4 regions of the Dehalobacter sp. TBBPA1 genome follow, and region 1 is predicted to be linked to each of the others. Evidence: riboswitches for the same ligand, from Rfam matches in the RefSeq annotation. Region 1 holds a riboswitch; each other region holds the start of a gene.
What was found. Region 1 has a riboswitch for cobalamin ahead of cobT (nicotinate-nucleotide--dimethylbenzimidazole phosphoribosyltransferase). Riboswitches for the same ligand answer to the same signal wherever they lie in the genome.
Positions count from the first base shown of each region.

Region 2: linked by a shared signal. The riboswitch ahead of AB3489_RS07030 (cobyrinate a,c-diamide synthase) and the one ahead of cobT (nicotinate-nucleotide--dimethylbenzimidazole phosphoribosyltransferase) in region 1 are both predicted to bind cobalamin.
Region 3: linked by a shared signal. The riboswitch ahead of AB3489_RS01135 (precorrin-6A/cobalt-precorrin-6A reductase) and the one ahead of cobT (nicotinate-nucleotide--dimethylbenzimidazole phosphoribosyltransferase) in region 1 are both predicted to bind cobalamin.
Region 4: linked by a shared signal. The riboswitch ahead of AB3489_RS05220 (ABC transporter ATP-binding protein) and the one ahead of cobT (nicotinate-nucleotide--dimethylbenzimidazole phosphoribosyltransferase) in region 1 are both predicted to bind cobalamin.

Region 1 is NZ_CP162385.1:1,573,278-1,577,473, forward strand. Features, by position in the region: gene AB3489_RS07690 (accessory gene regulator B family protein) at 120-572, shown strand; gene cobT (nicotinate-nucleotide--dimethylbenzimidazole phosphoribosyltransferase) at 667-1,785, opposite strand; cobalamin riboswitch at 1,889-2,065, opposite strand; gene AB3489_RS07700 (tetrahydromethanopterin S-methyltransferase subunit H) at 2,227-3,180, shown strand; gene AB3489_RS07705 (hypothetical protein) at 3,355-4,196, shown strand, end outside.
Region 2 is NZ_CP162385.1:1,411,055-1,415,250, reverse strand. Features, by position in the region: gene cobS (adenosylcobinamide-GDP ribazoletransferase) at 1-665, opposite strand, end outside; gene AB3489_RS07035 (bifunctional adenosylcobinamide kinase/adenosylcobinamide-phosphate guanylyltransferase) at 649-1,203, opposite strand; gene AB3489_RS07030 (cobyrinate a,c-diamide synthase) at 1,310-2,680, opposite strand; cobalamin riboswitch at 2,830-3,006, opposite strand; gene AB3489_RS07025 (ABC transporter ATP-binding protein) at 3,158-4,144, shown strand; gene AB3489_RS07020 (ABC transporter permease) at 4,164-4,196, shown strand, end outside.
Region 3 is NZ_CP162385.1:218,860-223,055, reverse strand. Features, by position in the region: gene cbiQ (cobalt ECF transporter T component CbiQ) at 1-682, opposite strand, end outside; gene AB3489_RS01145 (energy-coupling factor ABC transporter substrate-binding protein) at 755-1,084, opposite strand; gene AB3489_RS01140 (energy-coupling factor ABC transporter permease) at 1,081-1,833, opposite strand; gene AB3489_RS01135 (precorrin-6A/cobalt-precorrin-6A reductase) at 1,873-2,595, opposite strand; cobalamin riboswitch at 2,736-2,926, opposite strand; gene AB3489_RS01130 (hypothetical protein) at 3,162-3,440, opposite strand; gene AB3489_RS01125 (hypothetical protein) at 3,521-3,580, opposite strand; gene AB3489_RS01120 (energy-coupling factor ABC transporter ATP-binding protein) at 3,708-4,196, opposite strand, start outside.
Region 4 is NZ_CP162385.1:1,032,213-1,036,408, reverse strand. Features, by position in the region: gene AB3489_RS05225 (energy-coupling factor transporter transmembrane protein EcfT) at 1-57, opposite strand, end outside; gene AB3489_RS05220 (ABC transporter ATP-binding protein) at 44-1,585, opposite strand; cobalamin riboswitch at 1,699-1,879, opposite strand; gene AB3489_RS05215 (zinc ribbon domain-containing protein) at 1,937-2,137, opposite strand; gene AB3489_RS05210 (Crp/Fnr family transcriptional regulator) at 2,255-2,920, opposite strand; gene AB3489_RS05205 (4Fe-4S binding protein) at 3,241-4,196, opposite strand, start outside.

The DNA of each region.
Region 1 (4,196 bases):
AAATCCCAAAGATACATAGAATTATATTATGTTTATATGGATATATTTTCTACATTATCCATAGGAAGGTAATTGATCTTATCATTTTCCAAAACACGGACTGGAGGATGGGTGAACAATTGTTCAATTTCGAGGGTGTTGCACATCATTTGACAAATCGTATGGTAAAAGGTGAAGAAATGGACGCTGTCCATAAAGCGAAAATAGAATATGGTTTAGCCTTGCTTCTTGGGGTAATAATCGAATTAATTCTAACCGTAGGGGTATCTGCAATATTCGGTACTATTGTGTATACGCTCGTGATAATGTTTTCCGCTTTGGCTTTACGGGTATTTACCGGCGGTTCTCATTGTTCCAGCTACCGGCGCTGTCTGGTTTTTTCCATGGCTTTCTTTACCGGGTTGTCATTGGCTGCCAGATGGATCGCATCTCAAATTAACGTATATCCATTGATCGAAGTGATCCTTATCCCTGCAAACATCGGAATTTTTTTTCAGGCGTTTATGCAGACAGCTATCGGCAAGAATTTTGTATTAGCAAGTGACAAGCTGATGCAAAAGATTGGGATCTAATTAAACTATCAAGAGTTTCCGTTATCGATGATTATGCAAAAAAGACATGCACGGATTATTTCGCACATGTCTTTTTCATCTTTCTTTGCAGATTTTAGAAGTCTCCAGTGGTAACTGCAGCTTGTTCAAATGTGGCCATTTCATCAGCGATTTTAAGGGCTGCCTCGACCATCGGGAACATCAGAGCAGCACCTGTGCCTTCTCCAAGTCTCATATGGAAGTCAAGTCTGGGTTTGAGCCCAAGCTGATGAAGAGCTAGATGCTGTCCAAGCTCTTCTGAACTATGAGAAGCAATCATATAGGAAGTGGACAGGGGTGCCAGTTTTGCTGCAGTGATTGCTGCAGCAGATGAAATGATACCGTCGAGAATAATTGGTACATGCTGATAGGAAGCTTCGAGGATTGCTCCAACGAGCGCAGCAATTTCGAGTCCGCCGATTTTAGCCAGGGTGTCAATTGGCGCGGCAGGGTCACAGTGATTAATTTCGATTGCGCATTTAATCACGTTTTGCTTATTAATCAGGGCATCGTCTTTTAAGCCAGTTCCGCGGCCGGTAACATCCTCAACAGAGTGACCGGTAAACACAGAGATCAAGGCAGCGCTCGGCGTTGTATTGCCAATACCGACTTCACCTGTTGCTAACAGATTAACACCAGAGTCAATCGCATTGGCCGCAATTCTTGCACCTGTCAGTATTGCAAGCATGGCCTCTTGACGGGTCATTGCCGGTCCTTTCGCCATATTGTCTGTTCCGTTTTTAACCCGGTAGGCCATAAGCTCAGGAGCGTCCAATGGGGTGGCAATGCCGATGTCCGTACTGATAACATCTGCTCCGGCATTCCGGGCGAGGACATTAATGCCTGCACCGCCATTCAGGTAACTATAGAACATTTGTTTCGTGATTTCCTGAGGTGCAGCACTGACGCCTTCGACGACAACACCATGATCTCCGGCCATAAGAAGGACTGCTTTTTTATTGATTTTTGGATGCGTGGTGCCAAATATGCCTGCGAGCTGTTGTGCAATATCCTCTAAGACACCTAAGCTTCCGAGGGGCTTAATTTTCGCATCTACACGGCTTTGCATGCCTGCCAAGGCTTCCTGATCGAGCGCTTTGATTCCGCCCATCAGCTCTTGCAAGGCAATTTCAAGTTCCTGCTCAGTCGCATTTTTTAAATTTTCCAAACCATGAAATTTTGTAAGACTGCTCATTTAAAAACCTCCAATAAAATATTTAAAAATAAATAAAACCCCACCACAAATTTTCTTGTGGTCGGGATTTTGCCGTCATCACCGCCGCTTTCCATTACCCAGGAAAGACTTTTACCTCTTAGGCAGGCCTCCTGACTCAGACTCAAACGTCCTGAACGCACCTTCCCAGCATACGCCAGTGGATCAGCGGGGACTCGTCTATACAGTGGTGGGTCCGTATCGGATTATTACCGATTTTCCTATTCTCCCTTAGTGGGGCACCTAAGATTGTATACATATATTTAACTTCTATTAAGATAACGAAAATCATCAATAAAGTCAAGTCTAATTAATTCAAAATCACTCACTCAATTTGGCAATTGCTGTTAATTAATGGTTGTTTTTAATGATATATGGTATAATACGATTTGCTAAATCATCCAAACAGATATGGGAGAAGAAATGTTTAAATATGACTTAACACCAAAAGTTTGCCGCATCTGTGACATGATTGTCGGTGGCCAAGCTGGAGATAATCCGCCTCTGCTTGTATCCTCAATGTTTCATAATGGAGACCGTATTCTGGAAAGCCGCCGTGACAGGAAATTTGACCGTGAAAAAGCCCGTTCATACATTCTCAGGCAGGAAGAGCTGTCCGATCAGACAGGGATACCTGCCATAGTAGCTTTGACAGCGGTTTCCGTCGATGAAATGAAGGAATATATTGATTTTTACCTTACAATCAGCAACCGCCCCTTTGCTATAGACATTTGGGGAGAAAAAGCGCGTCTTGCCGCGGCAGAATATGCTGCCAGTCTGGGTATTCAGGACAAAATTCTATATAACAGCATTACACCCTGGGACAAGGATATGATCGGCCAGGCCGCAGCATTGAAAGAATTAGGAATCAAACACGTGATCCTGCAGGTCTTCGATGAAACGAACCAGACTGCTTCCGGCAGGGTACAAGCATGCCGTGAGATGCTGAAAGCCATTGGAGCAAAAGATTTTGCTTCGGTCTTGATCGATACGACCGTAATGAATCTTCCGTCCATTTCTTTTTCAGCCCTGGCAGGCAAACAAATCAAAGCGGAAACCGGTTGGCCGGTTGGATCAGCTCCTGCCAATGGGACGTATATGTGGAAAGAAAGCCGGGAGATGTGGGGTGGGGAAGGCTTTTTCGCCATGAATGCTGCAGTGCATGCAGTCTCGGCCGTCCTGTGGAGCGATTTCTTATTTTATGGTCCGATCAAAGCGGCTCCAAGCGTACTGCCTGCTGTAGCAGCAGCTTCGATGATCGTTTCAACTTTGGCTTATGACGAAAGCCAGGAGCTGCCGGCTAATCCTACTCATCCGTTGAATAAATATTTTTGTGATTTTACACGGAAACTGGCAGAATTTGATAAAACGAAATAAAAAACAATTGTCGTAATTTTGTAAGTTATAGGACAAACAGCTCCTTTCTGAAGTGGATCCTGGACGAAGGATACTGCCTGGAAGGAGCTGTTTATATATTTGTATATTTAGAAATTACTTTTTCTATTTCACAAGGAGTTATTTTTGATTATATCTTACCATATATTGGTACTAATGCTGTATCCGGATAAAAGTGAGGGCAATAATTTGATTGCAAAATGCGGAATCTTAATAGGGATAGCTTGTGGTACTATTTTAGGAACCATTTTAGGAGCAGTGATCATAACATTCTTCGGCACATTTGAAACGTTTTTGTCTAAAACACTTTATCAGCTAAAACGGCTAAATGCCAGACAAATATGGGGGATATTCATCGCACTAATCGCAGTATTCATTGGCTTTTATTTCTGTGAGGAGTTATTTCTAAGCAATCCTGTTGGGATAAATATAGATCATTTAGGTGTCTTTGCCCAAATTCTTCAAGCACCCGTATATCAAGGGATAAGAATCGTCTTATATATTTTATTATGGTTATTAATGATTAAGCTGCCGTTTATAAGTTTTAAAACGATTGGCATTAAAACACCTTACGGAGAGCTTAGCGTGGAGGCTATATTGTCTGAGTCTGCCATTATTAAAAATGCCATGCTGAATGAAGTCAGTGTTGCCTTGATGGGGATATTAAGAATCTTAAATAACGCATCCATAATGGAAATGATTGAAGATATTAAAAACATGGGGAAGGAAATTAATGATCCATATTTTATTAAAAGTATAACAAAGGTAATCAATATCCAATTTAAACTATATACTATTAGAAAGACACATTGCGATTATCTGATTGTACCTGAACAGATTGCTTCATATAAAAAGGTACCAATTGTGAATAGAGCCACAATAAAGGAGTTGGCTCAGGAGTCGATTATTAATAAGGACTTTAGGATCAGCGACGATGCATCAATCATGGCTGTTCCCTTATTCTTTAGAAGTGAGGTATGCGCCATTATCTACGTTCA
Region 2 (4,196 bases), 160 kb from region 1:
GCCATCAGGTAAAATAAGTAAAAAGACAGCACAATAAATAAAACTGCAATGCTTCCGACAATCACACTCACGTACAGCATTGCCGCAACACATAATAAAGCGATCAAGCAAATGATGGTTCTTACCGTTTTCTTCGAGGCATAACCTGCAAAGATTGAAGCAAGTCCTGTATTTCTGACACACGGAAAGCAGACGACTGCCAAAGCGGCCATCGATCGTGACAGGATAAACGAAACAAGAACGAGAAAGAAAAAGTCAGGTGTCAGATACGTCTCATACCACGCCGCAAACTGCAGCAGCAGGACAACTGACGTATAGATGAGCGCGAACGCTCCAACATTAGGATCCTTAAGGATTCGAAGCTTTTCCTCTTGGTCCTTATGGGAATTCAAGGCATCTGTCGTGTCACAATAACCGTCAAGGTGAATTCCGCCAGTGATCATGACGTTAATAAATACAGCTGCAGCAGCAAAAAAGACGGGACTGAACCCGAAATATTGCAACAATAAAAACAAGAGACAGATAACAAAGGCAATGACAGCCCCGACTCCAGGAAAGAAGATAAAAGAATAACGCATGTTCTTCTCGTTCCAGTCGATTTGAGGCATCGGAATTTTAGAGAACATCGAAAAGGCGGCAACAAACGATTCAAACAAGATTTTCATAACCGGAAAGCTCCTTCATTCCTTTATGGATAAGCGGGATCGTGCAGACTGATTCGATCACTACATCTGCAGCAGCGGCAATTGCTGAATTTATTTCAGCCAGTACACGGATATAGCCGGCTGTAAAATCATCATAGGTTTTGAAATCCTCAAATATCGTACTGGTTACGATAACCGTGTTCGGTACGGTCACCGATAGCAACCGGATATCATTGATGATACAGTCAATGGTATCCTGCGGGCTGCGCTCCTGCAGATACATTTCGTTGGCAATCAGGTTGCCCATGCACTCGAGTAAAGCGGTATGGCAGCCGCTGAGAACAGGGATCTTATCGAAAAGTCCGTAAGAAAACTCAAAGGTATCGAATCCTTTGCCGTCCCGCATTCGACGGTGCTTGACCACCCGGTTGCAGCACTCTTCATCTGAGGCAGCCATTGTTGCAATATAGGCCATTTTTCCTTTATTCAAACTGACAGCTAAGTTTTCTGCTATTTCAGACTTTCCGCTGGCAACGCCTCCGCTGACCAAAGCCAACATTTACTCACCGCCTCTTTCCTTTCACCAAAATATCCCTTTATCTATTATTATCGATCATCTATCGATCATCAAGCGATTCAAACTTTTCCAGCTTATACACGCCTGACTAACCCATCCTAGCGGTTCGAAAGCTGCGGCATTTCCGGATAAACGAACGGGCAAACTCCGGATTCCCCCAGAGATGAAGGTGGGGATAGCCGGCAACGAGGTTCTCATCGGCATGGATGCAGTCCCACGTTTTGCTGCCGGATGAATTTACTGCCGTAAAACTGCTGCCGTTGGCTGTCGAATCAGAGTAATGAAATTCATGCGCATTGATCTTGCCGCCTTTGTCGCACAGCAAGTTGTCCTTTTGCGCCGTCAGTGAAATATAACCGAAACGGTTCAGTTTATCCGTCAGTACAGCATCCCCTTCTAAATGTCCTGCCATTGGATAAGGTTTGCCGTCCTTGTCAGCAATACGTTCCAATAAATACATGAACCCGCCGCACTCAGCTATACAGGGAGTATTATTGGAGAGAACATGCCTGATGCTTGCCAGCATCGATGTATTGCTGGCCAGCTGTCCGGTATATAATTCCGGATAACCGCCGCCGAGAATCAGTCCGTCACATTCCGGTACAGCTTGATCCTCAAGCGGACTAAAATACTGCAGTTCCGCTCCCAATGTTTCCAAAAGGTCGAGGCTGTCCTGGTAATAAAAACAAAAGGCTTTATCTCTGGCTACGGCGACTTTAACAGCAGAGATTCTCTCGATCCCGGCCTCATGATAGTCTATTTCCGGGGCCCCTCCCGCAATACGCAGCAGCTGTTTCAGATCAATGGATTCTCTGGCCTGTATGGCCAGTAATTTCATTTTTTGCTGTAGGTCTTCCACTTCGGATGCTGTAATTAATCCAAGATGCCTGCTTTCCAGCGCGCATTCTTTGAGCTTCGGAAAGTAGCCGACCACCTGGATATCCGTCTCTTTTTCGATCATTTCCTTATACTGCGGGTATAGGGAAGGTGTAAGATTATTCAGAATAACGCCCTTGATCCCGTTGTCCGGTCTAAAATGGCAGAATCCTTGGATCAAGGCTGCAATTGAGATTGCTGAACCGGCACAATTGGCAATAAGGATAACAGGCGTTTGCGTTACTGCAGCCAAATGGTAAGAACTTGCCACGGTACTGCCAATGCCTAGCCCGTCATAATAACCCATTACTCCTTCTAAAACAGCGATTTGCGACTGTTCGGAATTCTTGACCAGCAAATACCGGCATACCTCTTCCGATAGCATAAACAAATCCAGATTCCGTGATTTTGTCCCAATGACTTCGGTATGAAACATCGGATCAATATAGTCCGGCCCACATTTAAACGCAGCAGGATTAACTCCTTGCTCCAGAAGGGCTTGTAATACCGCACAAGTGATTGTGGTCTTGCCGCTGCTGCTGCCTGCAGCCGCAAACATAATACGTGGAATAACTGCTTTCATGACTTGTTCTCCATTTCTATTGAAGCTCTCCATGGACATCAAAAAACCTCTCTAACCGGCGGTTGGAAGAGGTTTTACTTACACAATCTGCAAACAGTCCAAAACACTTCTGCATGATTCGTATGCTACACCTTTCATCCTCCGTGAAAACAGTGCAAAATGGCTCAGGCAGGTCTTCCGACTCGGTTTCAAAGCAAATTCAGCCTTCCCATTGTAAACAGTGGCAACTTTGAATCTGCTCCACCTTACGGCGGCGGGACCGTACAGGCATTTCACCTGTTTCCCTATTATTGCAAAATTATGCAACCTAAGCGACTATATTATATCAGATGACGCACAACGTGTCCACCCGCAATCTGCGGGACAGCATATAGCCTTCTCCTCCTGCATGATATTTTCACAGACGCGGCCTTGCTCTTCTGCCCTCCTTTTGATACGCTAGGAAAAAAGAACAGCAATTCACGGAGGTATCTCTTCATGTCTTATTCTCTTCCAGCCAATATTATTTCAGCCGAAAACCTGACCAAACGATTCGGAGATTTCACTGCCGTTAATGCGATCTCTTTTACCGTCCGGCAGGGAGAGTGTTTTGGACTTCTTGGTCCAAACGGTGCCGGCAAAACGTCCCTGGCTAGAATGGTTTTTGGCTTGTCCCCGAGAACTGAGGGCCATCTGACGGTTTTCGGCCAAGATATTTCGGAGCATTCCCGGGAAATTAAAGCACGTCTCGGTGTTGTTGCCCAGGAAGATAACCTTGACCCGGAACTGACGGTTCTGGAAAACCTGCTGGTCTACGCCTCCTATTACCGTCTGCCGCGTAGTATAGCCAGGGAACGGGCTTTTGAAATCCTGGACTTTATGGATCTTCGAAGTAAAGCCAATGCGGTCGTCGACGAGCTGTCCGGCGGCATGAAACGACGTCTGACAATTGGACGAGCGTTGATCAACCGTCCGGAGCTATTGATTCTTGATGAGCCAACCACCGGGCTTGATCCGTACGCCCGTCATATAGTCTGGCAGCGTCTGCGGCAGTTAAAAGAAAGCGGTACGACCATGCTGCTGACAACACACTATCTTGAAGAAGCCAGTCATCTCTGCGACCGACTGATCATCATCAATCAGGGCAAAATCCTCGAGCAAGGTGTACCGGAAGATCTTATTGATAAGCATGTCGGGCAATATGCGCTGGAACTCGGGGTAAGTCCGGATATGCAAAATAAGCTCCTGCACTGGAGCTCTGAGTGGCTGAAATCTTTTCAACAAATTGGTGATGATCTGGTCCTCTATTCTGATAACGGACCAGCCATGGCTGACGACCTGAATCAAAGAATTGCCGGTGAACACCTTCCTGTCAGCTATCAGCGCCTGAGACCGACGAATCTTGAAGATGTTTTTCTGAAACTGACCGGCGAAACGCTTCATGGTGTGCGTGGCGGGTTTGAGAAATCATATGAAGAGCGCTGATGATATGGAGGATAAGAGGATGAAAATAGTTAAACCTGATCTTAATCCAATA
Region 3 (4,196 bases), 1.4 Mb from region 1:
CCAATACTTCAATATCCCCGTCATATCCCCTGGCTTCCATGGCCGTATAAATCTCATCCGAGCGTTTGTAGGCCCGGATAAAAAGAGTTGATGCCAGAGCCCCCAACGAATGATACCCCGCTTTCAGGCTGGAATAACCTAAGCGGGAATTTTGAGCCGTATACATTGTCTCCGCTGTTTCCATCAATACAAAAATAAACCGATAAATCAAACTCATCAATTCCACCAGAATTTTAGGACATTTCAGCTTCCGCAGTACAGATAGGAGGTCAACCATCGGCGTATTCAGGGACAAATAATATAAGCAGGATACCGCTCCTAAGGCCCTGAAGAATAGCTGTGCGGCTGTCTCTATACCGATTTTAGAAAATCCTAAAAATGTACCGAACACCGGCACAGACATAACAAACTGCTGGGGATCATTTGAGATTTGAAAGGCTATCATAAGCACTCCCAAGATTAAGAATGACATCGGCAGGAGCATCAGTTTAAGAAAAAAGCGGAGCGGGATCCCACCCTTCCTGACGGACAACCACGTCATGATCAGTAAAACTACAAGCGAGAGCAGGATGGAATTCCCCCAAAGACAGACACCCAGGGTCAACAAAGCAAAGGCAACTTTTTCCATCGGATTTTTACGTTTCAGTTTTGAAGCATAGGCGTAATTGTCAATATTTATCATGCTTTTTTCCTTATTTCATACGAATTTTGCTTATATTCTTACGCAGAATACTCATACTTTACGATGTTGCCACTAAGCTTTATTTCTGTTCTCTTCTTTTTTACTGCGCCCTTTCAGGTAACCCAGTCCATAAAAGAGAATGCCGGAACCTAACGCTGCTTGCAGAGCAAACAACAAGCTTTCAATTTCACCGCTGGGAGGCTCAAAAATTGAAGAAAACCAGGGGTTGTATTCAGGGTTAATCTCGGTAATCGCAGTTTCGGCTTGGCCATCCGCTCCGCCGAATTCCGCATCTTTAGCGATAATAAGCGGAATGACAGCCAGCAGGATAACAATAACAATCAAGATAAGATTGGTAGTAATTCTTTTTTTATTGCCCTGTTTATCATAAGTATTATTCATCGTGCGGCCCCCTTGGAAAATATTTTTAAGGATTGAAGTTCATCGCCTTTAAGGTAATTCATAATTGCATTGAAGATAATCACAGTCAGTATTCCTTCACTGATTGCCAAGGGGATTTGGGTAACAGCAAAAATACCCAAAAATTTAGCTGCAGAAACTGTAATCCCTCCCGTTGGGTCAGGAAAAGCAAGTGCCAGCTGAATTGATGTTGTAATATAGGTAGCTAAATCCCCAAGTGTTGCCGCTAAGAAGATTGCCAGTGACCGGGGTCCTTTTGCTTTGAGCACAATAAGATAAACAGCAAAGGCTACAAACGGACCAACAACCGCCATGGAAAATGTATTCGCTCCTAGAGTCGTAAGCCCTCCATGGGCCAACAAAATAGCCTGGAATAATAAAACAATGATGCCAAGGACACTCATGATCGCCGGACCGAATAAAATTGCGCCTAACCCTGTTCCGGTGGGATGTGAACAGCTTCCGGTAACGGAGGGTATTTTCAGAGAGGATAAGACAAAGACAAACGCACCGGCCATCGCCAGCAGCAACTTCACTTTTGAAGATTCTGTCGTTAACTTACGCAGGGAATACAAGCCATAAGCTAAAAACGGGATTGTTAGGACACCCCAGGAAATACACCAAGCCGGGGGCAAAAATCCTTCCATGATATGCATGGCGAAAACGTTTTGAGGCAATAAGATCAGCATTAACGTAATGCTTGCGATCATCATTATTCTTTTACTATTCATTAGCGTCACCTTTCTTTTTATCCAAAAATTTAAAATTAATCATTTTAAAATGTTCTCATCAAGCCATGTTGTTAATTCGTTGACATTATTCATGATTAAACCATAGCCAGCTTTATTTTTCCGTATCAGCAGAATTTCTAACCCCAATTCTAAAGCTGACGATATTTTTGTATCCGTTCCGCCGGCAAGCCCGCTATCCTTTGTCAAAACGATGTCCGCTCCGTAAAACTTAAACAGTGCTTTATTAATATCTTTGGAAAAAGGACCTTGCATGGCCAGGATGTCCCGGGGATGAATGCCTAAATCCTGACATTTCTGCACCAGACAGCCTTCGGGAAGAACACGGACAATGAAACGGGCCATAGAGGCAAAGGGGCTATGCACAATACTCTCCAGTTGATGACTGCCGGTAGTGATAAAGACTTTTACCTGCCGTTCTTTTTTCTGGTATAATGTGCTGATGCGCTCATTCAGACGAAGCAACGCTTCCTCCCAATTATATGCCTGAGAAATTAAGGAACTATCCGGAATATTGGTTTCAGGCCTTTCTAACCTAAGATAAGGGACTCCGGATTGTTTGCAAAATTGACTTAGCGAAACAAACTTATCACTGGAAGGATGGCTGATATCGACAATAACAGAAGGAAGCGTCAGGTTGTCTCTGCCAGTCCAAGAAGACTTCTTGATGAAGTTGATCCCCCTGTTTTGGAGATGTTCACTAATCTCACGAGCTGCAGGCGTTTCTCCCAGAAGGATGATCATTTAAACCTCCATAGCTAATAACAAAATCCGAAAAACAAAAAAACTCTTTACCATGGAAGGGTAAAGAGTCTAACCTGTATCAAAAAACGGTAAGAATCCAGAAAACACAGAGTATTCACCTCCCTAACATCCCGTAGGTTGCCGTAGCGGCTGGCAAGAGCAGGTTTCCTGGCTCAAGATCATCATCGACTCACGTCTTCCCAGGCAAATCCCAGTGACATTTTTGTGGATCGACTCCCTCGTACAGTGGCGGGTACCGCGTCAGCATTCACTGACTTCCCTTTTCAGTTCTTGCCCTCGGGCAAGAATCGCTCATTACCACATATTCAATTTTTCTATTATTATATCTTATAAAAGAGCTTATGTCACGAACAAATTTGGACTTATTGTTTGAAGTCCTTAAAATTTATTCGTATCACTAGCTCAAAAGCAATGAACCTTGAACCAGAAGACCTGCTTACAGTATATTGACCCGTCATGGAGAAAAGCATGTTTGTTTTGGACTAAAGGCCAAACATGCTCTTTTTTTCAACAAATTTGATCCCTTTAAAACATCCTTTCTATAACTACTTCAACACTACTTTCTTAAAGCCGCTATAGTCTTTAGCCATTTGGGCATAGACTTCTTTGCCTAAAAGGAATTTATAGATTTCATCCGCCTTTTTCTCCGGATTGATATCTTTAAATTGTTCTGGATAGAGTATCTTTCCCATATAATAAGCGTCCGCTATCGCCGTATCAATATTGGTTATATAAAAATTATAAGGCAGTTGGGCATGGACTTCGCCATTTTTTACCGTTGTAAGGGTCTGATAGAATCCGGGGTTTTTCTTATAATCCTCCATAATTGACTGAAGTCCGCTGGCGTCAAGAAAGATCTTGTCCGGATTCCACTATTTTTGCAACACAATTTATGATCTACCAGTTACATTCCTTTGATTTTCGCCTTAACAATTTTCCTTTCACCAAAGATATTCTCCAGCACAAGGTTTTCTTCTTCTGGAAATATCTTGTATACCGATTCGAGAAACAGTTCTTATATCACGTTTTTCTAAAATTTGTATAGCATCATCACAAACTAATATCTTAATATTAAAAATATCCATGAAAAACTACAAGTTATAATTATGGTTATGAAAATGGGCGTGATGTTCCCCTTCATGCCGATGATAATATTCATCAACCAAATTCACTTTTTTCAAAAGTTCAATTTCCATCAGTAATATGTCTGTTGGCATATCGGCTATAATACTGTGGTTTTCGTCAAATAAAATCGCCCTCTGGGATATTTCCTGCACCAATTCTAAATTATGCGTAGATATAAGCAGTGTTTTGCCCGCTTGATTCAACTTCACCATAAACTCGACAAGCCAGCGTTGGGTTCTCGGATCGAGCCCATTCATAGGCTCATCCATGACAAGAACCTCAGGGTTTAAAGCCAACACACAGGCAATAGCAACTTTGCGTTTTTCACCACCGCTTAAATGATATGGCTGCCGATGTTTAAAAGCTTCAATACTTAATAAGGTTAGACAATCATTAACCCTCTGTTCAACCTCGCTTTCACTTAGACCCATCTGTCGGGGTCCGAAAGCAACCTC
Region 4 (4,196 bases), 540 kb from region 1:
GAGTGTTAAACACCATACCAACTTCGTACGCGGATCAATTTTTTCAATGAAAGCCATAAGCAACGCCTTCCTTCTGGAAATCTAACCCTATGTCTTTAAGGACCTCTTCAAAAGAACCAATCTCTTGGGCCGGAATATCCAATGCCAGACGGTGCATGTGCATTGCCACAATACGGTTGGCATATTGTTTGGCCAAACCCAGGTCATGGGTAACGAGAATAACCGTTTTACCTTGTTGCTGAAATGCAGAGAGCAGCTCCATGATCAGGGCGCTCTGTTCTTCATCTAAACCTGAGGTAGGTTCATCCGCCATGATAATCTCGGGGCCTCCTACCAAAACAGAGGCAATTGCCAGCTTCTGACGCTGGCAGCGGCTAAGCCTGTGCGGGTGGACATCGGCGAATGCCAATAGCCCGACTTTGTCTAAAATCCCATTTACTTTCTCTGCAATTTCCTCTTCCGGCAGTTTTCTTGTTCTTAAAACAAATGCCGCCTCATCTTTTACTGTGTTCGCAAAGATTTGAAGATCGGGGTTTTGAAACAGGAAACCTATTTGACTGCGTATCGTTGCTAAGTTCCTCTTGGTCAGGGGTTTGCCAAAGATTCGAATCGCACCCGTATCCGGGATAAGCAAACCTTCCATTAATTTCAACAACGTCGTTTTCCCTGAACCATTGAGCCCAATCACCCCAATAAAATCACCGCAATTAATATCTAAATTCATATTTTCACAGCCTTTGAAACCACCTTTATAGGTAAAGGCCAGATCCTTTACTTCCATCAATTTTTCATTCGATTTTTGATTCGATTTTTCATTCAATTTCTCATTTAACTTTTCATTTGCCGCCGTCATATTTGGGGTTGGTCTTGTTTGATTGAAGCGTTTCTGATAGTCACCAGGGCTGCATTCTTCTCTGATTGTTCCTTCAGCCATGATAAGAATACGGTTGGTATAGGGAAGAATATCGCAGGCCCGGTCCATCACCATAATCACGGTAATTCCCTTTTCTTTATTTAAATAGCTGATATAGGAATAAAGTTCCCGTTTTCCTTTTCCGTCTAATTCTGCGGTGGGCTGATCTAAAACAAGAATGGGCGTTTCCATCGCGAGAATACTTGCCAATACTACTCTTTGGGCTTGGCCGCCGGACAGTCCATCCGTCTTTCTTTGTTCAAAACCCTCCAGGCCAACGAATTGTAAAGTTTTTTTGACTCTGTTCTTCATTTCATCCCAAGGAAGTTCCATATTGGCAATCCCGAAAGCCACTTCTTCCTCTACCGTGATACTGACCATTTGATTTTGCGGTTCCTGCATCATATAGCCGATATAATCACACATTTTTGCTAAGGGGATCGCATGAATGTCTTGCCCCATGACCCTAACGGTACCGTTTAGCTGTCCGTTAAAAAATTGAGATGCCGCTCCGGTGATACTATGGAGTAACATCGATTTTCCCGATGCGGCTTCCCCAGTAATGGCGATGAAATCTCCTTGATTGATGGTTAAGTCGATATCTTTTAACACTTTGTTTGTCTCAGGCGGAAATACAAGAGATTCTATTTTAAGCTGTACCGCAGGTTCCATCGGATGAAGGCCTCCATATAAAAATCTAAACTATGTAAACGACATGCATACAAAATAAAAAAGTTCCAGTTTTGAGAGATACTAACTCTCAAACTGAAACTTTACCATTGCTTCATGTTGATATCTTCATTGGCAGGTCTTCTGACTCATAGCTTTAACCGATTTCTGTGCCTTCCCGATTTCTCAGTGGCATCGTACAGTCATCACAGCTATTTACAGCGGCGGGTCCGTCCAGGAATTGCACCTGATTCCCTATTCTTCTCGATAAGAGACACCAAAAAAGAATGTATGATTATTACGTCTTATTCTAAATGAAATTGAAGAAAAGTCAAGAGAAAAGATGGTGAGATTTTAACATTTGCAGCCAGGACTACATTTCCCAGATGAACAGGTTTTACCACCTTTAACTCCATAGGCATTAACCGTTGTAAACCGCTGAGTTATTTTATCATCAGCGCACTGCGGACATATTTGTTTGTCTCTTGAACTAACACTACAAAAAACAGAAAACTTGTGACCACACTTTTCGCAAATAAAGTCATAAGTTGGCATTTAATAACCTCCTAAAATATCTTTTCTTCATCAAATCAATAATAAATTCATTGAATCCCCAATATTATATCCGTATGACGCCAGGAGAAAATACTAGCTGGTCTTAATTACAGATCTTTAAATATGTTTCTGCCAGTTTTTTAGACGGCTATAATCCTGTATAATGATCCCTCCATATATTGGCCGTATAATGTTCTCAGATTTTAAGTCGCGAAATAATTTTGACACCGTTACTCTTGTTGTATCTGCAAGTTCAGCCAAATCTTGTTGATTGATAAACAGTTGCATCCCTTGTTGATCTGCAAGTGCACATAAAGTTTCGATAATTCTATGGTCTACCTTGTAAGTGTAATGTTTCTGCAGCCGGCTTATATGGTTATTACTTTTCATTGAAAGGTCGTAGAGCAGCTCTTCAGTAAGCGTAAAATCAGACTTCATCAAACTTTTCATTTCCTGAATTGAAATTGCAGCGGCTACTGTGTCTTCAACAGCCGTAAATGAACCGAGAGGGGGAATACCGGTAAACAATGGCGCAATCATAAATAAATTATTTGCACCCAAGACATCAATGAGAACCTCATTGCCTTCTTCGTCAACTTTCGAATATTCAACCGTCCCTGTAAAAATATATAATAGCTTCTCAATCGTAATGCCTTGTTTAATAATAATGCTTCCTTTGGGATATAACAATCTTTCTCTATCCGCAAAAACTTTCTTCCAACCATCTATTGGCGACCGGAATAATTTTGTGTGTTTCAGCCATGGTAGATCATTATCACTCATGATTACACTCCCTTGTACTTAGCCTTATACTTAGACTAATTAATATGTGAAAATGTAATTATGTTGTTTCCTTGTCCTGCCTAAATCTCCTGATAATTAGAGATATGGGCAGACAGAACTACCCTTACCTTGATTATATATTATTTTTCTTCGTGGATATAGTATGCAGATAATGGACATCTAACGACGAGCGTCAATTTAATTAACGCTGGTGAATGGTTATAAAAGTTGTTTTATGTTGCTAAATACTAAGATTATAACTAAAAATAAGATGATCGCTGTCAAAGTACAGAAAAATATTTCCTTAGAGCCAAGGTGCCTCATAGTGACCTTCCTTTATTCGTTAGAATACCTTGTTCCTGTTTCTTTTGGAAAAGGGAATTTACAAATCGTCTTGCTTTAATGATGATTTCATTGATCACCCCGACCGGACAAAAATATAAACACCAAAATCTTCTAATAAACAGCGATACAACCAGGATAATACTGAGCAGTATCCATTGCACACTCACCCCCTGAAATCCGAACAGGACTCCAAAAGGCTCATAACTGCCTCCTATACTCGGTGATTTAAAGCAAAAGCTTAAAATCAGTACGATCCAAACTAACATGTATTTTATTTTTTGCAGCCATGTTGCTACATGATGATTACATTTTAGTTTTCCGCCTCCGATTTTTGCCAGTATTTCCTGAATCCCTCCAAAAGGACATAACCAATAACAGTATAGGTTCTTCCCGCTTAAGAAAATAATTACTGGAATCCCGACGATTAAAATATACCAAAAAAGATTTTGTTTAAAAGCCGTGAAGAATCCCATTAATCCGCTGGCAATGTTCGCAAGTGAAATTGAACAGTTAAACCAGAAACCAGTAAAAAATATACTGCATATAAGAACCAGCCATCGCAGCTTAGGAATCTTAAAACGCACTCCTATAATCGTTGCAAATATTAATAAAGCCAAGCCTATTTCTTTGATCCCCAAATTAATATTCTCGGAAGGCTCAGAAATATTCAAAGCAAGTTGGTTTTTACCCAACCCATGACTAGCCTGACGGACTGCATTGGTAATTCCTCTTGATGAAAGCGTAGCGCTGGTCACTTTGTCGATATCCTGACCAATTTCTAACGGTTCATCTACAGATTTACCTGTAAATTGTTTTAGAAAATCCCCACTCAAAACTGAATGAATATAGGATGGTGTTTCCGTAGCATACCCTACAACCCGAACTTTTAAAATGTTACCGTTGGGGTCTGTAGCCGTTAAAACAGATACGG